Regions from separate parts of the Staphylococcus sp. GW823-FHT05F06 genome, predicted to be linked through region 2. Evidence: predicted binding sites of a transcription regulator. Region 2 holds the regulator's gene; each other region holds the start of a gene.

Region 1 (6,714 bases), on a different contig from region 2:
CTTTATAGCTGCAAGTTTTGTAAGACGTCCAAGTGATGTTTTAGATATCCGTCAAATTCTTGAAGAAGAAAAAGCAGAAATAACAATTTTCCCTAAAATTGAAAACCAAGAAGGTATCGATAATATTGAAGAAATTCTTGAAGTATCTGATGGATTAATGGTAGCACGTGGTGATATGGGTGTTGAAATTCCGCCAGAAAGCGTACCAATGGTTCAAAAAGATTTAATTAGAAAATGTAATAAATTAGGAAAACCTGTAATTACTGCGACTCAAATGCTTGATTCTATGCAACGTAATCCACGTGCGACACGTGCAGAAGCAAGTGACGTAGCTAATGCAATATACGATGGTACTGACGCGGTAATGTTATCAGGTGAAACTGCAGCAGGTCAATATCCTGAAGAAGCTGTTAAAACTATGCGTAATATTGCAGTTTCTGCTGAAGCAGCGCAAGACTATAAAAAATTATTAAGTGATCGTACTAAATTAGTTGAAACTTCATTAGTAAATGCAATTGGTGTTTCTGTTGCACATACTGCCTTAAACTTAAATGTAAAAGCTATTGTAGCAGCAACTGAAAGTGGTTCAACAGCACGTACGATTTCTAAATATCGTCCACATTCAGATATCATTGCTGTAACACCTAGCGAAAAAACTGCTAGACAATGTGCAATTGTATGGGGAGTAAATCCGGTCGTTAAAGAAGGACGTAAAACAACTGATGCTTTACTAAATAATGCTGTAGCAACAGCAGTAGAAACTGGTAGAGTTTCAAACGGAGATTTAATTATTATTACTGCTGGTGTACCTACTGGAGAAAAAGGAACTACAAATATGATGAAAATCCACTTAGTAGGTGATGAGATTGCTAAAGGTCAAGGTGTTGGTAGAGGATCTGTTGTAGGCCATGCAATTGTCGCAGATAGTGCTAGTGATTTAGAAGGTAAAGATTTATCTGATAAAGTTATTATTACAAATTCTGTTGATGAAACATTAGTACCATATGTTGAAAAAGCTATAGGTCTAATTACAGAAGAAAATGGTATTACTTCACCAAGCGCAATTATAGGTTTAGAAAAAGGCATACCTACTGTTGTTGGTGTAGAACAAGCAACCAAAGAAATTAAAAATGATATGTTAGTGACTTTAGATGCGTCACAAGGTAAAGTGTTTGAAGGTTATGCTAACGTCCTTTAATTTAACAAATGATAAATTAAAAAAGAAGATTTGATAATCACAAAGCTTTAAAGCTATTCATAAGAGAGCCTGGAACATTGATTTATGTTCCAGGCTCTTATTATTTAGGGGAGTTGATTATTGAAATTAAAAATGATTAAATCAACCTTTTATAACACTAATTATTGATTTTAAAGTAGAACACCAAATGTCATCTTTATTTGAATAATAAAAGTAATAAAAGAATGATTGATTGAAAGATAATGATTGTAGAAATTGACATGATAAGGTTAGAGGCTTCTAGATGACGTTAATCAGTAGAAAGTAAGGAAAGTATATCACTCAGATGAATTAAAAAATCGACACTAGTAATGAGAAATTACTAAGTGTCGATGTAAATTTTATCGTGATTCTTTATCAGCTTTTTTGTATCTTAAGTACATTAAACCTAATAAAATAAACCAAATAGGCGTGCAGTAAATCGCTCTTCTTGTATCAACATTTATAAATAACAAGGCAAATACAAAAACAAAGAAAATAAGTATAAGGTATCCCATGTATTGACCGCCTGGTAGTTTATATGTCGCTTTCTTATGAAGTTCTGGATTTTTACGACTATAGTTAATATAAGCAATAATAATTAATGCCCAAACCACAACAAATAATACTGTAGAAATCGTAGTAACATAAGTAAATACAAGTGTTGCATCAGGGAATATGTAATTCAGTAGTGCTGCAATTAACAATAAAGCTGATGATGCAATGATCGCTTTATGTGGCACACCGTGTTTATTAGTACTAGCAAATGTTGGTGGTGCTTGATTTTGGTTTGAAAGTCCATAAAGCATTCTGCTGTTTGAGAAAATACCACTGTTACATGAAGAGGCAGCAGCTGTTAAAACAACGAAATTAATTATTCCTGCTGCAAACGGTATACCAATTAATGCAAACAATCTAACGAATGGACTATTATCTGGATCTACTTTATCCCATGGAATAATGGACATGATGACTGCTAATGCACCAACATAAAAGATTAAAATTCTAATAGGTACACTATTGATAGCTTTAGGTATAGTTTTTTCTGGATCTTTTGTCTCTCCTGCAGTAACACCAATCATTTCAATACCAACAAATGAGAACAATGCCATTTGGAATGACATAAAGAATCCAGAAGCTCCTTTTGGAAAAATTCCATGTTGATACAAATGAGTTAAACTTGTGTTACCAAATGGTGTCTTGAATGCGAATAAAATCATGATTACACCTATAACGATTAAAGCAATGATTGTAACTATTTTAATGATTGCGAACCAGAATTCAAGCTCACCAAACAACTTTGCACTTAATAAATTGAAAGACATTAGAATAAGTACACAGAATAAAGCACTAATCCAATTAGGTATGTCTGGGAACCAAAAACTTATATATTTGGCAACTGCAGTCACTTCAGCCATACCAGTAATAATCCAACATAGCCAGTAAGTCCAACCCGTTACAAATCCTGCGAACGGTCCTATATATGTGTTGGTCACGTCAGCAAAAGATTTGAAATTCGTATTTTGAATAATAATTTCTCCCAATCCACGCATGAACATAAATAACATGAACCCTATAATAATATAAGTAAGTAATATTGAGGGACCAGTCATTGCGATAGTTTGTCCGGCACCTAGGAACAGACCAGTTCCTATAGCACCTCCGATGGCAATTAATTGAACATGTCTATTGCTCAATTCTCTTTGTAAATTCTCAGCCATAAGACAACTCCCTTACTATAAGATATATATATTATGCACTTATAATGCAATTTATACAATTCTTTTCGAAAAAAAGTGTGAAAATTCACCATAATCATTATTAATATTTATTAATCATTCTTGATAACTAAACGAAAAGACATAATGAAATGTGATTTTTTGGACGAGATAAGTTTTGGAAAACCCGTGTTGTTAAGGGTTTTAGAAGAAAAATATTATAAGTGGCGACTAGACATTTTTCTCGTACTGATATGAGAATGTTTTTAATGTTTCACAAATTGTTTGAATTTAGCTATAATATTTATTGAAAGCCATTTCATAAAGAAACAGTAAAGGGGAAATTTATCATGGCAGAATTAAAAAGAGGTTTAGAAGGGGTTATTGCAGCTGAAACTAAAATTAGCTCAATAATTGACAGTCAGTTAACATATGCGGGCTATGATATTGACGATCTCGCAGAAAACGCGCAATTTGAAGAAATAATTTTTTTACTATGGAATTATAGACTTCCTAATGAAAATGAGTTAAATGAATTAAAAGAAAAATTATTTGCTTATATGACTCTTAATAATAGAGTATACAAGCACTTTGAGGAGTATGTGACGGATCATGTACATCCAATGACTGCTCTACGTACATCAGTATCATATGTAGCTCATTTTGATCCAGAAGCGGAAAATGAATCTGATGAGAATAAATATGATAGAGCTATTCGTATTCAAGCTAAAATCGCTTCTTTAGTAACGGCTTTCGCTAGAGTTAGAGACGGTAAAGAACCTGTCAAACCTAATTCTGAACTTAGTTATGCATCAAATTTCTTATATATGTTAAGGGGAGAACTACCAACAGAAGTTGAAGTTGAAGCATTTAATAAGGCATTAATTTTACATGCTGATCATGAACTTAACGCATCTGCATTTACGGCACGTTGCGCAGTATCTTCATTATCAGATATGTATTCAGGTGTTGTTGCAGCTATTGGTTCATTAAAAGGACCATTACATGGTGGTGCAAATGAACGAGTGATGTCAATGCTTAAAGAAATAGGAAGCATTGATAATGTAGATCACTATTTAGATGAAAGATTTGCAAATAAAGATAAAATTATGGGCTTTGGTCATCGTGTTTATAAAGATGGTGATCCAAGAGCTAAATATTTAAGAGAAATGAGCCGTAAAATCACTGAAGAAACAGGGCAAAGTGAACTGTTTGAAATGTCATTAGCCATTGAGAAGAGAATGAAAGAAGAAAAAGGACTTATTCCTAATGTCGATTTCTTTAGTGCTACAGTCTATCATAGTATGAATATTCCACATGACTTATTCACACCAATATTTGCAGTAAGTCGTACTTCTGGCTGGATTGCTCATATTTTAGAGCAATATCGAGACAATAGAATTATGCGACCAAGAGCTAAATATATAGGTGAACAAAATCGTAAATATGTGCCTATTGAAGAAAGACCATAAAATAAATTAGTATTATAACTTTAAAATATGGAGGTTAATTGTATGTCTGCAGAAAAAATAACACAGAGTAAAGATGGTTTAAATGTACCTAATGAACCTATTATTCCGTTTATTATTGGTGATGGTATTGGACCAGATATTTGGAAAGCAGCTAGCCGAGTAATCGATGCTGCTGTTGAAAAAGCGTATAATGGAGAAAAACGTATAGAATGGAAAGAAGTCTTAGCAGGTCAAAAAGCTTATGATGAAACTGGAGAATGGTTGCCACAAGAAACGTTAGAAACAATCAAAGAATATTTAATTGCTGTTAAAGGTCCTTTAACAACTCCAATTGGTGGTGGAATTCGTTCATTAAACGTAGCACTGAGACAAGAGTTAGATTTATTCACTTGTTTACGTCCGGTACGTTGGTTCAAAGGCGTTCCTTCACCAGTTAAGCGACCTGAAGATGTTGATATGGTTATTTTCCGTGAAAATACCGAAGATATATATGCAGGGATAGAATTTAAACAAGGTACATCAGAAGTAAAAAAAGTTATAGATTTCTTACAAAATGAAATGGGAGCAACTAATATTCGTTTCCCTGAAACTTCTGGTATTGGTATAAAGCCAGTATCTAAAGAAGGTACAGAACGTCTAGTAAGAGCAGCTATTCAATATGCACTTGATAATAATCGTAAATCAGTAACTTTAGTTCATAAAGGTAATATTATGAAATTTACTGAAGGTTCATTTAAGCAGTGGGGCTATGATTTAGCTCATAATGAATTTGGTGATAAAGTGTTTACATGGCAACAATATGATGAAATTGTTGAACAAAAGGGTAAAGATGCTGCGAATGAAGCACAAAGTAAAGCTGAACAAGAAGGTAAAATTATTATTAAAGACTCTATTGCTGATATCTTCTTACAACAAATATTAACTCGTCCAGCTGAACATGATGTTGTGGCAACTATGAATTTAAATGGTGACTATATCTCTGATGCTCTTGCAGCTCAAGTTGGAGGCATTGGTATTGCGCCTGGTGCTAATATTAACTATGAAACTGGACATGCTATTTTTGAAGCAACACATGGTACTGCACCTAAATATGCTGGTTTAAATAAGGTTAATCCGTCATCAGAAATTTTAAGTTCAGTTTTAATGCTTGAACATTTAGGTTGGCAAGAAGCCGCAGATAAAATCACTGACTCTATTGAGGCAACAATTGCTTCAAAAATCGTAACATATGATTTTGCGCGTCTTATGGATGGTGCAAAAGAAGTTTCAACATCTGATTTTGCTGATGAACTAATTAAGAATATTAGATAATTTTTTAATAACTTTTTATAAAAATTTCAAAGAACCTGAGACATAAAATATTAGTGTCTCAGGTTTTTTTATTAACAATAAATTTAAAATAAACCTATTTCTATCTTATCTTGAACATTCACTCTGCTTAAATTTCATATTTCTTTTATTAAAGTTTCCTTTAAGAAAATATATGTTGAAGTTACTATTTCGTATAATTGTTAAGGGTAAATTTATAACTTTTATTAAGATTATGTAAATTTGATGTGTAGCTATATTATTTCTATTTGAATATCAGTTATAATATAAATGTATAAAAAGATTAGGAGGCACACTATGTCACAAAAAATATTAGTGGTTGATGATGAGCAATCCATCGTGACCTTACTAAAATATAATTTAGAAACAGCAGGGTATATAGTCGAAGTCGCTTATGATGGTGAAGAGGCATTGAAAAAAGTTGAAACAGAACAACCGGAACTAATTGTATTAGACGTTATGTTGCCAAAAAAAGATGGTATAGAAGTATGTAAAACAATCAGGTCTGATAAAAATTTAGTACCGATTTTAATGTTGACAGCAAAGGACGATGAATTTGATCGAGTTTTAGGGCTTGAACTAGGTGCTGATGACTATATGACAAAACCATTTTCACCTAGAGAGGTAGTTGCCAGAGTTAAAGCAATATTAAGACGTTCTCAATTTGTAAATGAAATTGAGAAGGAAGATGTTGATGATGAAGATATTATCATTGGTTCAATTAGAATTCGACCTGAATTCTTTGAAGTCTATAAAGAAGATGAATTATTAGAATTGACGCCAAAAGAATTTGAATTGTTATTATATTTAATTGAAAGACAAGGAAGAGTTATTACTCGAGAACATATGTTGAATTCAGTGTGGAATTATGAATTCGCTGGAGATTCTCGAATTGTTGATGTACATATAAGCCACTTAAGAGATAAATTGGAAGAAAATCCTAAGCAACCTAAATTGATAAAGACTGTACGTGGTTTAG
Region 2 (6,714 bases):
TAAATTAAAAACAGTCTTCAAGTTTAACTCTTTCTTTCAACGATATAGCTAATGTCTACTTAATTTAACTTTTTTCTCGTCAATCTAATCTATAATTAAATTTGCTTAATTTTCTATCCTTAAAAAATCTTTTTATCAACTTTATAATTATAAGTTTTTATGCCTTTTGAATAGTAATCGTCCATGATGCATCATCAAGTTGCTCATAGTTTGTAACTGGATATCCATTTTCTGCAGCCCAATTAGGTAATGCTTCGGTAGCCTGGGTGCAATCGAAATCGATTTTCAATTCATCCCCTTGATTTAATTCATTCATTTTCTTTTGTGCTTCTATTAAAGGAAATGGACAAACCATCCCTACTGTTCCTAATTCGTATACCATTGATATACCTCCTCATTCATTTTATCTAATGTCACATTAGAATAACCAATCTTAGCTTTGAGATACTTGTTGTAACTTTTTCATAGGTTTTACAAAAATAAAATAACTCATAAACCAAACACCAATAATCATAGAGGCTAAAGCAATCCATCCTTGCCAACTCATTGTAGCTGTTTCTACTAAACCATTACCGATAGAGCAACCACCTGCAACTGAAGCACCAAATCCCATAAATATGCCACCAAGCGCACTATTGCGAATTGTCTTAATATCTGGCAATCTCCATCTAAACTCTTTAGACCCTTTTGCAGCTATATAAGAACCTATGAATATACCTAGTACCAAAAGCACACCCCAATCAATAAATTTTAAATCTCCTGAAATAAGATAATTTACAAGATTTGCAGAAGGTGTTGTTATACCTAAGCCACCCATTCTCCCAGTAGATTCACTCATAGGCCAAGCAAGTAGAGCAATAAAACCTATTGCAATGCCAGCAACAAATGGATGATATCTTTTTTCAAATAGGTAATGTCTAATACCACTATATTTTTGTTTAAGTTGGGGCACCATTATTTTAGGTTTTCGAATTGTTTTCACAACTAAAAATATTGTAATTACAGTTAATAACATGACGAGAATCCATTGTGGTATACCTGTTGTACTCGTCATACTTGTGCTGACTTGCGTCGGTTTATTTATTTGATTCATTATTGGAAGAAGTACCCCAGTTTTAGTTACGGCTGAAGTCAATGCATAAAATATTAATGCCACCCAACTTCCAATTAACCCTTCACCAGCCCTATACCAAGTTCCTGTCGCGCATCCTCCAGCTAATACTATCCCTATTCCAAAAACGAAGGATCCCAAAATAGTTCCTATAACTGGAAATGTTTCTGTTGGAACCTCTATAATATTTAAGTTCTTTAGAATAAGTAAACCAATACTTTGGACAGTAATAGCAATAAGCAATGCATAAAACATTTTGTTACTCTTTTGAACGTACATATCTCTAAATCCACCAGCTAAACAAAATCTTGTTCTCTGCATTACAAATCCTAGCAATATGCCAACGACTAATCCGCTTATAATTGTCCACACCATTTTATCACCTTTTCCGATATAAATACTAAGGTATTATAGTAGAAAGGACTATATTTTGCAAATTCTTAATTTTATTTCTTATGTTTTAATATAAATATTTTGTGAGTTTGTTTAAGTTACTCTTAGATAAGTTACTAAATTTATACCACTCCTGATCAGAATAATAAATAAACAATTTATTTCCTAATAACCCTTTCGATATTCTATACCGCACAATGCTAGAGAGTTCGAATTGAATATTGAATGGATTATTGTTTTGACTATATGCCTTAAACTCCAACTTATTTTCATGTATTAACAATATACCGGGAACTGTCATTATTCTGGGAATATGTGATTTGAAATTACAATTTATTTCTTGAGTCATTTGTTTCAATCTCCCATTACAATAAATTTCAACTTACAATTTTTGTTAAAAAGTTTCGTATTTATAATCTATTGTAACTGTTTAATTAAAAAAAAGCACTCTCACTTGAGAGTACTATGTTAAAGTGATTTTTATTAATTATTTACTATAATTTTTCATGAAGAACAATAATGATTGTAACTCTATACCAAAATCAATATGATGTACTTGAACATCTTGAGGTGTTTTAATTCGACGTGGCGTAAAGTTTAGTATACCTTTAACACCGGCTTTAACAAGTTCATCAGCTACTTGTTGTGCCACATTATCTGGTGTTGTTAAAATGACTACATCAATAACTTCTGATTCTAATGTCGCTTTGATATCATCGCTATGTTTTACCACAACGTCACCGATATTCTCACCTATAATATCTGGTCTAATATCAAAAGCTTCAGTAATTGTCATCTCATCATGTATTGAAAAGTTATATGTAAGTAATGCACGCCCTAAATTACCGATACCTATAATGGCAATTTTAATTTGATCGCTCTCACTTAATTCTGATTTAAAGAATTCAAGCATACTATCTATATTATATCCATATCCTTTTTTTCCTAATTCACCAAAGTATGAAAAGTCTCTTCTTATTGTAGCTGAATCAATTTGTAGTGCTTCACTTATTGTTTTAGAATTAACACGATCTATACCTTTACCTTTCAAAATACTGACAAATCGGTAATATAAAGGTAGACGTTTTAACGTAGCGCGAGGAATTTTAAAATCATCTGGCATATATCTAACCCCCTTTTTCGCGTATATTATGCATGTATCATTAAAATCAGTAAATGAGTTAAAACATATGTTGAATGTCATCTCATAATACAAATAATTGTATACAACGAATACTTAAACATTATACATTATTAATTTTTAAAAATAAATATCCTAGTTTCATGTGTTCTATGAATACTGTAGAATAGAAGTAATTGAGTTTAACATCATTTCAAGATAACGTACGCAATTTATTTTTCTATTTAAAATTCGATAATATAGAATTAACAAAAATTTAAATATTCAAAAACAAATACTTTATATATAGTTTAAACCTATTTCAAATACATAGAAAGGTGAGAATCGAATGATACTTTTACAACTTAATGACATCTCCAAATCGTTCGATGGTGAAGATATCTTCACAGATGTTAATTTTGAGGTGAAAACTGGCGAAAGAATCGGCGTAGTAGGTCGTAATGGAGCTGGTAAATCGACATTAATGAAAATCATAGCAGGTGTGGAAAATTACGATAGTGGTCAAATATCAAAAATCAAAAATTTAACAATGAGTTATTTAACTCAGCAAATGACTCTCAATTCAGAAGCTACTGTCTTTGAAGAAATGTCTAAGCCTTTTGAACATATAAAGAAAATTGAAAATTTAATTAAGGATGAAACCGATTGGCTTGCACGAAATGGACAAGATTATGAGTCCGATGAATATCAATCACATATTGAAAAATATGAAACTTTAACGAATCGTTATGAGCAATTAGATGGTTATCAATATGAAAGTAAAATTAAAACAGTCCTGCACGGGCTTAACTTTACAGAAAGCGATTTCAACAAGCCTATTAATGATTTTAGTGGTGGTCAAAAAACACGTCTTTCTCTTGCTCAAATGTTACTTAAAGAACCCGATTTACTCCTTCTTGATGAACCAACTAACCATCTAGACATGGAAACAACCAAGTGGTTAGAGGATTACTTAAAGTACTTTAAAGGAGCAATTGTGATTATCAGTCATGATAGATATTTTTTAGATAAAATTGTAACTCAAGTTTATGATGTTGCTCTAGGAAATGTAAAACACTATGTAGGAAACTATGAGCAATTTATAAAGCAACGTAATCAGTATTACGAAAAACGCATGCAAGAATTTGAAAAGCAACAAGAAGAAATCAAGCGTTTAGAAACCTTTGTAGAAAAAAATATTACTCGTGCATCTACAAGCGGCATGGCTAAGAGTAGACGTAAAACATTGGAAAAAATGGAACGTATTGATAAACCTATGATAGATGCTAGAAGTGCAAATATACAATTTGGCTTCGACCGTAATACTGGTAATGATGTGATGCACATTCATGATTTAAAAATTGGTTACGACTCACCTATTACACTACCTATAAACCTCGAAGTCTTTAAAGGGGATCATATAGCTATCATTGGTCCAAATGGTGTTGGTAAAACAACATTGATAAAAACAATTGCTGAAAAACAACATAAACTAGGTGGTCAAATTATCTTTGGTGCTAATTTACAAATTGGTTACTATGATCAAAAACAAGCTGAATTTAAATCAAATAAAACCATTCTCGATTATGTTTGGGATCAATATCCACACATGAATGAAAAAGATGTACGTGCAGTATTAGGGCGTTTCTTGTTCGTTCAAGAAGACGTAAAAAAAATTATCAATGACTTATCCGGCGGTGAAAAGGCACGATTACAATTAGCACTTTTAATGTTACAACGTGATAATGTTCTTATCTTAGATGAACCGACTAACCATTTAGATATTGATTCTAAAGAAATGCTTGAACAAGCATTGAAAGATTTTGAAGGCACAATTATTTTTGTATCACATGATCGTTATTTTATTAACCAACTTGCAAATAAAGTTTTTGATTTAAACATTAATGGTGGCCAAATGTATTTGGGAGATTATCAGTATTATATTGAGAAAACTGAAGAAGCTGCAGCTATCAAAGCACATGAAACAATAACTCAAAATAATTTTGAAAATAAAGAGATAAATCAAGACGCAAATACTTCAACCTATATCAGTCAAAAGCAACAAAAAAGACAACAACGTAAATTAGAAAGACAAATTGAACATTGTGAAAGACAAATCGAAGAATTAGAAGCACAAATATCACATATCGACGAACAGTTAACACAACCTGAAGTATTTAACGATCCTCTAAAAGCTAGTAAATTTGCCAATCAAAAATCCGATACCGAACAAAAATTAGAACAAATAATGTTGGAATGGGAAAAATTACAAGAAAAGCTCTAATTTCCAACATAATGACAAGACACCTGAAAGTTGAATATATGACTTTTCGGTGTCTTTTAGTATTTTTTTACACAAATATTATTAACAGCTTGAATTACTTTCATAATCACTATCCACAGAGTTATCCTACTTATCCACAAGTAAATTAACACTTTTTCTTTTTTAATTTTACTTATTTATTTACATATCCACAAACAACTTCACTACTTACCCACAACTTACTCACATTTTGTTGATAAGTACGCACGTTCCCTATTGACAACTTATTTTCTATTTTCAATTGTTTACGTTATTCATTTATGAAATAATTCATTAAGAAAGAAAAAGGAGAACTAAACTTCATGACGAACAATCAAACTTTAGTACTGATTATATTAACTTTCATCATCCTAATTACACTTGTAAATGTAATTATCTCTATTATAGAGAGGCGTAAACAGATTGCTAAAATAAATACTTTATGGGATAACAAATTAAAATTAGAAAGTTTTATACGTCCTAATTCACGATTCGATGCCCAATATCACGCTTACCGCGATCATTACAATGAGCAGTCATTTATCGACGATAAGACTTGGTCAGACCTAAATATGGATACGTTATTTCATAAAATTAATTTTAATTTCACTGCAATTGGTGAAATGCGACTATATGCAACTTTAAGAGGTATGTTTAAGGTAAATCAAACCTCATTGATAAACATGTTTAAAGAAAATAAAGTATTTCGTTTAAATGTATCTTACATTCTTTCTAAAATTGGTAAAAATGTATACCCTTTGTTTCCAGATCAAATGTTACCCACTAAGCGAAATATTTTATTAATGTTTTGTCCGTTGTTACCATTTATCGGGTTCGCATTCATTTTTTTAATTCCTTCAAAAGGTATATTAATATGTCTTACTTTTATGATTTTAAATGCAATATTATCTTTCAAACTAAAAAAATCTTATGACCAAGATTTAAAATCAATTTTTTATACTGCTAATGTTATAAAGCAAAGTCAAGCTTTAAGTAAGATTGAGAGCACGCCCGCGATAAGTGTTGATTTTACTCATTTTAAAGCTTCACGCCGTTTTAGTGGTTTATTAGCTAGAGTAGAATCACAAGATATGGCGAGTAGCATAATCATGTTTATTAAATTAGTATTCATGATAGATTATGTTTTATTTCATTTAATACAACGCAGCTACTTTAAGTATCAAGAAGAAGTTATGGCATGTTATGACTATATAAGCATATTAGATAATCATTACTCTATAGCTATGTATCAACATACTTTGACACATTATTGTTATCCTAAAATCAATCACAATATTAATGGTCTTCAAATGAAATCAATCATTCATCCTCTACTAGATGAAGAAAATGCGATTGCTAACACAATTGACATTTCAAATCATATATTACTCACAGGCTCTAATGCATCAGGAAAATCTACATTTATGAAAGCAGTTGCACTAAATTTGATTTTAGCTCAATCGATACAAACTGCAACAGCTCACTCATTTATTTATCAACCTGGCTATGTAATGACATCAATGGCAAATGCGGATGACGTTTTAAGTGGTGACAGTTATTTCATGTCAGAACTTAAGTCTATTCGTAGATTATTTAACACTCATCAGTGCAATAAGATATATTGTTTTATAGATGAAATTTTTAAAGGAACGAATACAACTGAACGTATTGCGGCTTCTGAATCAGTATTATCGTATTTAGATAATCAAAAAGCATATCAGGTTATCGCTGCGACACATGATGTTGAACTATCAACATTATTAGAAAATACATATAATAATTATCATT
Region 3 (6,714 bases), on a different contig from region 2:
TTGTTTTAATTCATAGAATTCTCCATTATCATCCCCAATTGAAAGGCATAAAATTTGTAGTATTCTTTCAATTCTTTCTTTAGCTGAATTAGCTCTTAACGCCATAATATATTCTACTTGAAATTGAATAGTCTCATTAAGTTTCTTGAAGAGACTTTCAAATATTTCATTATGCTTTCTACATAAATACTCAAGTAAATCTTTCGGTAAAGTTAATATTTTACAATCTGTCAAAGCTGTACATATTTCATATGGTGCAGGGGTTTCATTAAATATGAAGTTCATTGGAAATATATTTTCGTCTTTACTTAATCTTAAATAATTGTCACCAGTAATATTAGAAGATTCATGTAAAATACAACCATTTACTAAAAAGTATACAAATTTTATTTGATCAGTTGAATGATATATGACTTGTCCTTTTTTATATTGATAAAGTGTTAAATCCTCTTTATAAGGTCTAACAATACTAACAGGAATATTTAAGTATGATGCTAATTGTTTAAGATTATTATCAAATTCATATTCTGAATTTTTAATATAAATATTTTCTTCATACATAACTATAAACCCCTTAAAAATTACTTAGTTTAAATCATAACTTAAAATACAGAAATATTACCTGTAATCAAACGAACTATTCCTATTATTGCAAGTACAATGATGAATATGAATAACGTATAATCCAATTTTGTCAAATGTTTGTTATTATCCCTTTGTACGTAGCTGTATACGAGTAATCCAGGTATATATAACAACATCGTTAATAGTAAATAATCTAATCCAGCTGCATAAACCAACCAAATTGTGTAAATAGATGCAATAATTCCTATTATCCATTGTTTTAAATTAGCTTTAGATTTATTTTGAATAGTATATTTAACCTGGTAAAAAGCACTGAGTGTATATGGAATTAAGATTGCACTTGATGCAAGTGAAAACGCAAACTGATAGGCACTATCTGTAAACAACATACTAATTAAAAATAACTGAACTAATATATTAGTAATAATTAAAGCGTTGACCGGAGCTTTATTCTTATTTTCTTTAGCAAACCATTTCGGGAAAAGTCCATCTTTAGCTACAATGAATGGTAATTCACCAGCTAGTAATGTCCATCCTAACCAAGCTCCTAAAACAGAGATAATTAAGCCTATATTAACTAACACTGAACCCCAATGACCTACAATATGTTCTAATACTTGTGCCATTGATGGATTAGCAAGTTTTGAAATTTGGTTCTGCTGAATGACACCTTGGGCTAGTACAGTCATTAAGAAATAAATGACTAGCACAGAAATCAAACCAATAACGGTAGCAGTTCCTACATCCTTTTTAGACTTTGCACGTCCAGAAAAGACAACGGCTCCTTCAATCCCTGTGAATACCCATACAGTTACTAACATAGTACTTTTTACTTGTGCCATTGTATCTCCCCAACTAAAAACGCCAACACTTCCACTAGTCATACCATAAAAACCGGATTTAAAAGTACTGAAGTTGAATACAACTATCATGCATATAATAACTAGAAATATAGGTATTAATTTAGCTACTGTAACAATACTATTTATAAACGCTGCAGTTTCTACACCTCTAAGTATTAAAAAATGTACACCCCATAATAAAATTGATGCTATGATAATACTTGGAAGTGTGTTACCTCCTTTAAATATAGGGAAAAAGTTACCCACAGCTGACATTAATAGGGTTGCATAAGCCACATTACCTAGAAATGCTGCAAACCAATATCCCCAAGCACTTGAAAAACCAATAAAATCTCCAAACCCTGTTTGAGCATAACTATAAATTCCTCCATCAAGATCTGGTCGCTCATTTGTTAAATTTTGAAATACGAAAGCAAGAGAAATCATACCAATAGCAGTTATTATCCAACCGATAATTATTGCAAGTCCACCAGCTTGGCCACCCATATCTGAGATGATATTGAATGCACCACCGCCTATCATAGAGCCTATGACTAAACCAATTAAGGAAGTTTTACCTAATTTATTTTCATCCATATTAATCTCCCCTAATAAAGGTGGTAAAAATCTTGTTATTTGATTTAATGAATGAATTACTTGTGACTTTTACCACCTTTCAAATTTAAATATCTTCTCTAAATAACGGCTGACTCATACATCTTGGGCCTCCGCGTCCACGTACAAGTTCACTACCAGTAATTTCAATCACTTTAATTCCTTTGTCGCGTAAAAGTTGGTTTGATACATAGTTGCGATCGTATGTCACCACAACCCCTGGTCGAATACATAATGTGTTTGAGCCATCATTCCATTGTTCACGTGCACCATCAATAACGTCGCCATTACCTGTTGGAATAAAGTCCACTTTTTCTACTTCTAAAACTTCAGCAAGTGTTTCACGTAACTTGCTAGAACGAGTAATTTTTATATCGTCCTTACCATCATTTTGTTCTATGGTAAATATATTCATATTATTTTCTTCTTTAAATATTGCTGCATGTACTGTAAACTTATCGTAGTCAATCATAGTTAGTACTGTATCTAGGTGCATAAATGTACGTGTATTAGGTATTTCAATAGCTACGATTTTTTTAAAACTTGTGTTTGCATCTTTGAAAATATTACGTGCTAACTTTTCTATTGCTTGAGCTGATGTACGTTCTGATATACCAATAGCTAAAACATCTTTCGATAATACTAATTCATCTCCACCTTCAATATTAAATGGTGAGTTACGATCTAACCATACTGGTACATCTTTATCTTTAAATCTTGGATGATGTTTCAGTATATATGTCATAAAAATAGATTCTCTACGTCGTGCTCTCCAATACATTCTGTTAATTGTCATTCCTCTACCAATTGAAGCTTGGGGATCTCTTGTAAAATAAAGGTTGGGCATTGGATCTAAGTAAAATGGATATCTATCATCCATATATTCTACTAAATGGGTTGTTTCAAGTTGAATTTCTTCTTTACGTACGCCAGCCATGATTTTATTTACAAGTTCTTGGTCAGATAACTTTGAAAAGAATTCTTTAATTTCAGTTTCATGACCTAATATTGTCTTTTTAGATTCTGTTAATATGTCGTTTATGAAGTTCTCGCGTACTTCTGGCTCAGTAATAGATTCTGCTGCAAGTTTTTCTAAATAAACTACTTCGATTCCTTCATCTCTCAAAGTTTGAGCAAATTTGTCATGCTCTTCTTGTGCAACTTTTAAGTAGGGAATATCATCGAATAATAAACCACTTAAATGATCAGGTACTAAATTTTCTAATTCTTTTCCTGGTCTTTTTAACAACACAGTTTTCAATTTGCCTATTTCACTATTTACTTGAATGGGTCCTTGTACCATTTCAAATTCCTCCTTTGCTTTATTACATTCACATTATAAAACGCTTTCAAAAAACATCGTGTGATTTAATTCACAATTGTTTAGGGAGGGTTTTCACATATATAGATTTATTCAATGCAAAATTTTGTATGAATATGTATTTTGTACTATATAATAGTGAATAATTTGAAAAATCTCATTGTTAAAACCTTATCTTATTCAAGCAAAAAGATTTTTTACTCATTTTTTTGTATTAGTAATCATTCCTATTAATATAATCATTTAATTTTTAAGGGAATAATTGATAACAAACAAATTCTGCTATTTCATTTGAAGAAGTCAAAATCATCAAAGTATCGTTACCTCCAATAATTCCTAATATTTCTTTCATTTGTAATTGATCTATGTAATAACTTATACTTTGAGCAAAGCCAGGAGATGTTTTTATTAAGACATAGTTATTTAGCGTTATAAATTCAATAATCTCATCACTAAATATTTCTAATTGTTTTTTTGCACTTAATTGATTTGTTTGATTTATTTTCTTGTAAATATACTTTTTATTTTCAACAGGGATTTTGTAAATTTCTAATTCTTGTAAGTCACGAGAAATAGTTGTCAAGCTATAGTAAACTCCAAAATGTCTTGCCATGTAATCCACTATTTGTTGTTTTTTATTAAACTGATTCTGTTGTATAACAGTTAAGATAAGATTTAAACGTTTTTCTTTTTTCATTTTTATTACCCCCTTTATTATTTTTGATTATGAAATAGATTTTAAATAACTGTATAAAAATCACTTATAAATCTCAATTTACAAATAATTTTGAAATAGTGGATGCTTTAATTATAAGTAGATTATTTTATGCCTAAAAGGAGAGATTAATTAGAATAGATTATAGTCATCATAATTATAAAATCAAAATAATTTGCGTAATAATAGCGAAATGTGTAAATTGTAAATGTCAGGTAATAACAAAACATGTTAGGTGAGAATGTCTTACAGTTACATTTACTATGTATAAATAAAATAATAACATTAATAATGAGAGTTAGGTAATAACCACAATATCTCATAAAAGAAGTTTGGAAAAAGGCATTGAAATAAAAAGTAGTTTATAAGTTGAAGATATTTAGGTATGTATTAGAGCGCTTTATAAATAAATAGGTTTATACAAAGAATTACAAAAATAATATAAAAAATAGAATCTAATACATGATAAGGAATATATTTGAATAATTTGAATATGAGAATAAGCATACATATTTAGGGTATATATAAGTAATAGACATCTAAATAATAAGTAATAGGAGGCTGGTGTAGATGTTCAAAAATATATTATTACCCTATGATTTCGAAAATGATTTTAGTGCTATCCCTGACTATTTAGAAAAAGTCACCGATGAAGATTCAGTTGTTGTAATTTATCACGTTGTAACAGAAAATGATCTTGCAATTAGTGTCAAGTATTATAATAAGCATAAAGAAGATATTATTAGAGAAAAAGAGAAAAAACTCACTCCATTTTTACGTGAATTAGAAAAAAGAGATATTCAATATAAAATAGATGTAGATTTTGGGCATATTAAAGATACAATCTTAGAAAAAATTACTTCTGGAGATATAAATAATGGTGAATTTGATTTAGTAATTATGAGTAATCATAGAGTCGATTTGAATATTAAACATGTTTTAGGAGATGTTACACATAAGATTGCTAAAAGAAGTTCTGTCCCAGTACTAATTGTTAAATAAACATAAGAAGTAAGAAATTTATTAATTCAAAAAGCCTAAATACTTTCTCACAAATCGAGAGAGTATTTAGGCTTTTTTATTTTTTTAATAAACGTAATGAATTTAATATAACTAATATTGCTGCACCTGTATCACTTAGAACAGCTAACCAAAGTGTTAGTAATCCAGGGAATACTAACACAAAGGCAATTAATTTAATAATTATAGCAAAATATAGGTTCTGTTGCAAAGTTGAATCTATAGTATAATTTTAACAAAAAGGAGTCTTCTGTATGAACTATTTCAGATATAAACAATTTAACAAGGATGTTATCACTGTAGCCGTTGGCTACTATCTAAGATATGCATTGAGTTATCGTGATATATCTGAAATATTAAGGGAACGTGGTGTAAACGTTCATCATTCAACGGTCTACCGTTGGGTTCAAGAATATGCCCCAATTTTATATCAAATTTGGAAGAAAAAGCATAAAAAGCTAATTACAAATGGCGTATTGATGAGACGTACATCAAAATAAAAGGAAAATGGAGCTATTTATATCGTGCCATTGATGCAGAGGGATATACATTAGATATTTGGTTGCGTAAGCAACGAGATAATCATTCAGCATATGCGTTTATCAAACGTCTCATTAAACAATTTGGTAAACCTCAAAAGGTAATTACAGATCAGGCACCTTCAACGAAGGTAGCAATGGCTAAAGTAATTAAAGCTTTTAAACTTAAACCTGACTGTTATTGTACATCGAAATATCTGAATAACCTCATTGAGCAAGATCACTGTCATATTAAAATAAGAAAGACAAGGTATCAAAATATCAATACAGCAAAGAATACTTTAAAAGGTATTGAATGTATTTACGCTCTATATAAAAAGAACCGCAGGTCTCTTCAGATCTACGGATTTTCGCCATGCCACGAAATTAGCATCATGCTAGCAAGTTAAGCGAACACTGACATGATAAATTAGTGGTTAGCTATATTTTTTTACTTTGCAACAGAACCTATAAAAAACATGGGCTTAAAGGGTTAATTTATATAGTATTACTGCAAACATTGATTTGGGTCAAAAATTAGGGGTATTAAAAAAATGAATGAATCATAATTTTATCAAGCTGATTGGAGAGGTTAAAATGCATTATATAAAATTTATTGAGTCAAAAGATAATACAAAACTTTATATGAAAGTGAATGATATTCAAGATGCAAAAGCGAATATCATTATAGCTCATGGTGTGGCAGAACATTTAGATCGTTATGATGAGATAACAGCATATTTAAATGAAGCGGGTTTTAGTGTTATTAGATATGATCAAAGAGGGCATGGTCGTTCTGAAGGCAAGCGTGCCTTTTATAGCAATAGTAATGAAATTGTCGAAGATTTAGATGCGATAATAAATTATGTGAAGTCAAACTTTGAAGGTAAAGTTTACTTAATCGGTCATAGTATGGGTGGTTATACAGTCACTTTATATGGAACGAAACATCCAAATACAGTGAATGGTATTATAACTTCTGGAGCATTAACACGTTATAATAATAAACTATTTGGCAATCCTGATAGAAACATATCACCTGATACTTATATAGAAAACAATTTAAGTGAGGGGGTATGTTCTGATTTAGAGGTAATG

What was found. The regulator Rex, encoded in region 2, represses fermentation and respiration genes when NADH is low (regulators of the CRP and FNR family bind a similar motif). The targets are predictions, from matches to a motif close to TTGTGAAATATTTCACAA.
Region 1: the regulator Rex is predicted to act here: its motif matches at 3,197-3,214, upstream of AC1Q7N_RS01610 (citrate synthase).
Region 3: the regulator Rex is predicted to act here: its motif matches at 3,404-3,421, upstream of arcA (arginine deiminase).

Annotation. Positions count from the first base shown of each region.
Region 1 is NZ_JBXAHW010000002.1:16,146-22,859, forward strand. It holds gene pyk (pyruvate kinase) at 1-1,198, shown strand, start outside; gene AC1Q7N_RS01605 (amino acid permease) at 1,579-2,937, opposite strand; gene AC1Q7N_RS01610 (citrate synthase) at 3,285-4,406, shown strand; gene icd (NADP-dependent isocitrate dehydrogenase) at 4,449-5,717, shown strand; gene AC1Q7N_RS01620 (response regulator transcription factor) at 6,033-6,714, shown strand, end outside.
Region 2 is NZ_JBXAHW010000008.1:89,218-95,931, forward strand. It holds gene AC1Q7N_RS06995 (sulfurtransferase TusA family protein) at 158-382, opposite strand; gene AC1Q7N_RS07000 (YeeE/YedE family protein) at 434-1,486, opposite strand; gene AC1Q7N_RS07005 (PH domain-containing protein) at 1,572-1,853, opposite strand; gene AC1Q7N_RS07010 (redox-sensing transcriptional repressor Rex) at 1,992-2,627, opposite strand; gene AC1Q7N_RS07015 (ABC-F family ATP-binding cassette domain-containing protein) at 2,974-4,908, shown strand; gene AC1Q7N_RS07020 (MutS-related protein) at 5,250-6,714, shown strand, end outside.
Region 3 is NZ_JBXAHW010000024.1:437-7,150, reverse strand. It holds gene AC1Q7N_RS11125 (Crp/Fnr family transcriptional regulator) at 1-561, opposite strand, end outside; gene arcD (arginine-ornithine antiporter) at 603-2,024, opposite strand; gene arcA (arginine deiminase) at 2,110-3,345, opposite strand; gene AC1Q7N_RS11110 (arginine repressor) at 3,614-4,060, opposite strand; gene AC1Q7N_RS11105 (universal stress protein) at 4,649-5,080, shown strand; one part of gene AC1Q7N_RS11100 (IS6 family transposase) at 5,353-5,560, shown strand; one part of gene AC1Q7N_RS11100 (IS6 family transposase) at 5,560-6,026, shown strand; gene AC1Q7N_RS11095 (alpha/beta hydrolase) at 6,214-6,714, shown strand, end outside.